Regions from separate parts of the Pseudoalteromonas sp. SG43-4 genome, predicted to be linked through region 1. Evidence: predicted binding sites of a transcription regulator. Region 1 holds the regulator's gene; each other region holds the start of a gene.

Region 1 (2,263 bases):
ATCGATGCTATGGCAAAGTTGCTTAAACTCACCAAGCTCAATCTCGCGGCTCATTAAACGATCCCATGTCGGTTTAATATGAGATATTTCGTCCGCTAACTGTTGGGCTATAGGTAAACTGGCCTCCACTGCATCCATTGTTTTATTAGCCGCATTTTCTGTCATTTCTATAACATAATTAAGCCGCTTTTTAGCATCTGGAATCGCATCTGTCGTTATATCAGTTAAGCGAGTATCAAGCTCAAAACTTTTAAGGGCTTCGTGCAGTTGACGAGTCAACTTTCCAACTTCAGCAAATAATTCAGACTGCTCTTTAGATGCAGCCTCTAAAATCAACTGATTTGCTTTGTCTTGCTCATCATTTTCTAAAAAAACAACGAGCTGACGAGCTTGTTCTAACGTTATTTGAGGCGCAGCTGGTGCTGGCATAAGCCTCTCCCCCATCATTAGCCTAAGCGTTCAAATACTTTTTCTAATTTAGTTTTTAATGTTCCAGCCGTAAATGGCTTAACAATATAACCATTAACACCAGCTTGCGCTGCAGCTATTATTTGTTCTTTTTTAGCCTCTGCCGTTACCATTAATACAGGGATATGTTTTAACTTATCGTCTGCACGTATTGCTCTTAAAAGATCAATACCCTGCATTCCAGGCATATTCCAATCCGTAACTACAAAATCAAACACTTGATTTTGCAACATAGGCAAAGCTGTAGACCCATCATCAGCTTCTTGAACGTTAGTGAAACCTAAGTCACGTAACAGGTTTTTTATAATGCGTCTCATTGTTGAAAAATCATCAACTACAAGAATTTTCATGTTTTTATCCAAAACATCCCCCAGTGAGGTATTAACCTTTGTTTACTTACTACTAATTTATCCAGTCATTGATTTTAGCTTTAAGCTTAATCATCGCCTGACCATGTATCTGACTTACACGCGATTCACTTACATCGAGTATATGTCCTATTTCTTTTAAATTCATTTCATCGTTGTAGTACAAAGAAAGCACCATTGCATCACGCTCTGGTAATGACTTAATTGCACTTAGCAAAGACTCATTAAACCTATCATTTTTAACATTATTAAAAGGTTTATCTTGTGCTAAATCTTGGCCTACAGGAGTAATAACATCCTCATCTACACCAAGGTCTTCAATGCCTAATATTTTACTCGTATTCGCATCATTTAAAATATGATGGTACTCATTGAGCGAAATTTCAAGTTTTTCAGCAACTTCTATGTCCGTTGGTTCGCGGTTCAGACTACTTTCGAGCTCAGTAATTGCTTCTGCAACTTGCCTGTTTTTACGGTGAACTGAACGAGGAGCCCAATCACCACGGCGCATTTCATCAAGCATAGCACCGCGAATACGAATACCTGCAAAAGTTTCAAAGCTTGCGCCTTTTGTTGCATCAAAGTTTTTCGAAGCTTCTATTAAGCCTATCATTCCTGATTGAATTAAATCATCAAGTTGAACGCTAGGTGGTAATCGAGCAATTAGATGACATGCCACTTTTTTAACAAGTGATGCATGCTTCTCAACAATCACATTTAAATTTTGTGTTGATTGATATCCCATAGCTCTATTCACCAGTGTTGTCATAATTAACCGTTTACTAGTTTCTCAATGAAAAACTCTAAATGCCCAGATGGTTGGTTGGGTATTGGCCATTTAACTGCTTTTGTTGCCAGCGTTTTAAACGCAAGAGCGGCTGGCGAATTTGGAAAGAGCTCTACTATTACTTTTTGACGACGTGTTGCTTTGCGCATATTTTCATCATAAGGAACCGTTGCTACTAGCTCCATTGATACATCTAAAAAGCGGTCGGTAACTTTAGATAGCTTTGCAAACAATTCAGTGCCTTCACGCATACTGCGCACCATATTGGCAACAATTTTAAATTTATAAACGCCGTGCTCACGACTTAATACTTTAATAAGTGCGTAAGCGTCGGTGATTGATGTCGGCTCATCGCATACAACAACCATTACATCTTGCGCTGCACGCGAGAAGCTCAGTACCATGTCTGAAATACCAGCAGCTGTATCTACAATTAAAATATCAAATTCGGTATTCAATTCGCTAAACGCACGAATTAGCCCAGCATGCTCAGATGGTGATAATTCAACCATACTTTGCGAACCCGATGTAGCGGGTACAATTTTAATTCCTGCAGGGCCTTCAACTAAAATTTCATCAAGCTCACATTCACCAGACAAGACATGTGACAAGTTACGCTCTACACGTAAACCAAGCATCA
Region 2 (2,263 bases), on a different contig from region 1:
ACTACTTAATTAAAAAGTTGCTATAAATTGGCGCAAAATTTGCTTTGATTTATTATCTTGGTTAGTAGAGTGCATTTTGCAATGCGGTATTTGAAGTCTTGTCATTTAATATCAGTTTTATTCTTATCTTTTTATTTATATGGATGCAGCAGCGCAACTGTAAATAACGAGAGCGTGCAGCATTCTTTAATAACTGATAAACAAGTAAAAGAGTATGTTTCGCAGTGGCACTTACAGCAAGAAAGCATTGGTCGTTTAACTGCTATGGAAGATGATTTACAGCTATTAATTATGGCGTTATCGTCTCAAAGTGAATTAACTGAAAACCCTCCTTTACTCATGCAAAGTAAAATCGATATCACCTATGGTAATCAGCCTTCACAGAATTTGGAACCGACGGCACTAAATAACACTCCCGAAGTAAAAACATCAAACTTACAAAACTCAGAACTCACCTTAACAGATGAAACTAAAATTGGAGCACAGCTTGGTTGGTATTTAAAGCCAGAGCTTGTTAGAGCAAGAGTCGAAAGGCTTAAGCAATTATACCCTAGTGCATTTACTCAATTTAATTTTACTGTGTTTGAACGTAAAAATAATAATATGACTTTGTATGGATTACGTGTAGGTCCATTTAAAAACGATGCTCAAGTAAGTGCGTTTTGTTATTTAGCTAATCAGCTTGATCAAGTATGTAATATTGCTGCTTTTGTCGGAAAACCAATATAATTAATAAATTAGGACTTTTAAACTTATATAGTATTAAAGTATTTGTACTAATAGTCGATACTAACTATAGTTGGGCAAATATTTGATAAAGCCCATTTTCTTATAAGGATTTAGCATGAAGTTTTATTTATCTGCATTAGCTGTAGCCACCGTGGTCAGCTCGTTTAGCACTTATGCTGCTACAGAGTCATTTGAAGCGAAAGTAACAGTACAAAATGCTGTAGTACTCACAAAAGATAACGATTTAAATTTTGGTACTATTCGTGCTATTTCAGATCCATTAGGCGCCGAACAAGCAACGCTGACAGTTAATCCTGATCCAGCTGCGAGCCCTGTTACTTCACAAGATAATCCAACTGGTAACGCTGCGAGTATCTCAATAATTGAAGGTGGTGAAGCGGGTGCTTTCAGTGTGTCAGATGTAGTACCAAACTCTATTTTAACCATTAGCGACCCAGTAAATACTTTGATACTACCCTTAGCTGGGCAAGGCTTAAATGAACCTGATTTTACTGTAGATGCTTGGACTTACTTTATAACGAGCGGAACAAATGCAGGAGCGCTTTATACGCAGGGTACTCCTAACCTACAAGCTGGTGCTGATGGCGCTGTATCATTTAATATAGGCGCGACTCTTTCTACTTCATCAAACGCATCAAGTGTGGATTACCCTGATGGTGAGTATTCTGGTAGCTTTAATATTGAAGTGTCATATTAATTAGTGTTTAAACAAACAATGCGCTTTTTGTATGTTTCTGCTTGGCTTTCGTTAATGTTTAGCGAGCAAGCCTATAGCGCAAGCATACAACAAGAAGCGCTTAATTTTGGCACTTTAGTTATCCCTCAAAATAATACTTTAAGCTCTATCACGATTAACCACAATGGTGAAATAACCACATTTGGTAGTATTTACGTATTAACTGAGGGGAATCCCGCAGAACTTTTATTTACCGATTTACCTCCGCTTACTCAAATATCGTTTAATAAAATGAGTGACTCTACATTGCAAAGTGAAGTACTTGGAGCTAATAGTGCCAAGTTTTCGGTTGTATTAGTGGATTTACCAAGCACGCAAACTAGCGATGAATTTGGAGATCTTTTACTCAAAGTAGGTGGCCGTTTAATAACGACAGGGACTAGCCAAAGTTACTTAGATGGTAGTTTTATTACTGACACCCAATTAGAAATTACGATTGATTACTAAAGGAAAAACATGCTTTATAAAGTTGTAGTGCTGCTCGCACTGAGTGTATGTATTTTAGGAAAAAATGCATACGCAAATTTACTTATCTCTCCAACCCGTATTAGTTTTGATGAACGTCAACGAACCGCTAAAGTTACCGTAATTAATACGGGGGATGAATATCAAACATATCGTGTTTTATGGAGTGAGAAGCAAGCGCAACCTAGCGGTGGCTACATACAGTTGGCAGAGGCTACAAGCGAAAGTTTAAGTTCAATGGCACGTTTGTCACCAAAACAAATGCGTTTAGCACCTGGTGAAAAACAAACAGTAAAAATAGCAATACGTAAA
Region 3 (2,263 bases), on a different contig from region 1:
TTTATTCTGCACACCAAAAGCAAACTTCATAGAGCCCGCAATTTGTTTAAACTTAAGTACATCCATTTCTGAAAACGCAAGCAAGAGTACAAAAAAGCACATTAACAGTGACATTAAATCGGCAAACGTTCCCATCCATGCTGGTAGGCCTGGTGGTGGGCATTTGCACTCTTGATCAGACATAATTACTCCTCGGTATCTACTTTGCGTTTAGATTCAGCTAAGTAATTTTTCAAAATACCTTCGATAACTTTTGGATTTTGGCCATCTTGTATACCTAAAATAGCATCTAAAATTAAACGCTGATTCATAGCTTCTTCGTCTTTACGCAGTTCAAGTTTTACCTGAATAGGAATTGCCACAACATTGGCTAAAAAAGCACCATATAAAGTTGTTAAAAGCGCTACCGCCATTGCCGGGCCAATTGCTTTTGGGTCATCCATGTTAGATAACATTGCAACTAAGCCAATTAGAGTACCAATCATTCCCATTGCTGGTGCAATATCGGCTAATGACTTAAATAAGCCTGCGCCCATTTCATGTCGAGTAGTGGTTAAAGAGATATCTTTTTGAAGTGTGGCGCGAACAACATCTGCGTCATGGCCATCAACAAGCATGTCGACGCCTTTGCGCATAAATGGATTTGGGATTTCAGCTTCTTCGAGTGCTAAAAAGCCCCCTTTACGAGCTGAATCAGCAAGTTCTACTGCTTTTTCAATAAGTTCTTCTGGCGTTTCAATTTTAAACATAAACGCTTTAGCAACAACTTTACCTATACCCAAAAACTGCGACATGGTGAAATTTGATAAAACAATGAAAAGTGAACCACCAAATACAATTACACTAGAAGGAGCATCGGCAAACATAGCCATTTCACCGCTACTACTCATAAACATAGACATGACAATTAAGCCAATTGCGCCTAGGATCCCGATTATGGTTGCTAAATCCACATTTCCTCCAGAAGTTTCATGCTTAATGGCCTTATCATAAACTTTTATTATTAACTGCTTATCGGCAACATATTGAATTGCTTAAGCCATTTTTATAAATAAACATAAAAAGCAGCCTTTAGCACTATTTTAGATCAAGTTATAAGGGCTACCTAATTATCAATTGATTTATTAAACTAACAGACCGCTATTAAGGCTTTATTAATACACTTGAAATATAATTTAACGTTATAAAGGTAAAAAACCAATATCATCCTTTGACCTAGTTTAGCATTCCCCCTAAAATTGACCCCTAAATTTATTATGTAAGCTGAAATAAAGATGGCGACTAAAAAACCTGAAAACTTAAGTTTCGAACAAGCACTAGAAGAATTATCTACAATCGTTAGTGACATGGAACAAGGTGACTTATCGCTTGAGCAATCGTTAAAGCAATTTGAGCGTGGAATTGCATTAGCAAGTGCTTCATCAGGTAAATTACAGCAAGCAGAACAAAAAGTATCAATTTTGATGGGGAATGGCGAAAAGTCAGTTCTTACGAATTTTGATAATGATATGGAATAGCTGTGAGCATAAATAATTATATCGAACGTGCTCAAAAAGATGTAGTAGCGACCTTACAACAGCATTTTAAACAGCCTCTCGATACTGAAGAAACAGTCAAGAACGCCACCCAGTATGGATTATTTAATGGCGGTAAAAGATTACGTCCATTTTTAGTTTATGCCACAGGTAAAATGCTCGGTGCAAACCAGCAAGACTTACATGTACTTGCAGCTGCAATTGAGTGTATCCATAGCTATTCGCTAGTTCATGATGATTTGCCCGCTATGGACGATGACGACTTACGCCGTGGCCGCCCTACTTGCCACATAGAATTTGGCGAGGCAAATGCAATTTTAGCCGGTGATGCCCTACAAACACTCGCCTTTGAGCTTATTGCGAATCACAAATTTACATGCTCGTCGCAAACACAAGTAAAAATGATTGCTACGCTTGCCAACGCATCAGGCCTTGAGGGCATGGTAGGCGGACAAGGTCTTGACATAGCAGCAACAGATAAAGTAATTACCGTACAAGAGCTTGAGCGAATACATAAGCTAAAAACCGGAGCTTTAATTAATTGTGCAATTACACTTGGTGCACTGTGCAGTGAAAAGGCAGATCAACAAACCTTAGAAAATTTAAGCATTTTTGGGTATGCTATAGGGCTGGCGTTTCAAGTACACGACGACATTTTAGATGTTGAAGGCGATACGGTTACTTTAGGTAAACCACAAGGCTCCGATATTGCCGCGAATAAAGCGACA

Evidence for each region. The regulator FliA, encoded in region 1, starts transcription of late flagellar genes. The targets are predictions, from matches to a motif close to CTAAAGNTNNNNNNNNNNNNGCCGATA.
Region 2: a site for FliA is predicted at 763-789, ahead of H5160_RS11075 (DUF4402 domain-containing protein). Genes of this name have one in related genera too.
Region 3: a site for FliA is predicted at 1,013-1,039, ahead of pomA (flagellar motor protein PomA). Genes of this name have one in related genera too.

Annotation. Positions count from the first base shown of each region.
Region 1 covers NZ_JACJFB010000005.1:49,819-52,081, reverse strand. The annotation lists gene H5160_RS06525 (protein phosphatase CheZ) at 1-429, opposite strand, end outside; gene cheY (chemotaxis response regulator CheY) at 447-830, opposite strand; gene H5160_RS06515 (RNA polymerase sigma factor FliA) at 871-1,581, opposite strand; gene H5160_RS06510 (MinD/ParA family protein) at 1,608-2,263, opposite strand, start outside.
Region 2 covers NZ_JACJFB010000009.1:156,407-158,669, forward strand. The annotation lists gene H5160_RS11070 (SPOR domain-containing protein) at 175-729, shown strand; gene H5160_RS11075 (DUF4402 domain-containing protein) at 845-1,447, shown strand; gene H5160_RS11080 (DUF4402 domain-containing protein) at 1,451-1,933, shown strand; gene H5160_RS11085 (molecular chaperone) at 1,943-2,263, shown strand, end outside.
Region 3 covers NZ_JACJFB010000007.1:6,402-8,664, forward strand. The annotation lists gene H5160_RS08625 (flagellar motor protein MotB) at 1-183, opposite strand, end outside; gene pomA (flagellar motor protein PomA) at 186-953, opposite strand; gene H5160_RS08635 (exodeoxyribonuclease VII small subunit) at 1,275-1,517, shown strand; gene ispA ((2E,6E)-farnesyl diphosphate synthase) at 1,520-2,263, shown strand, end outside.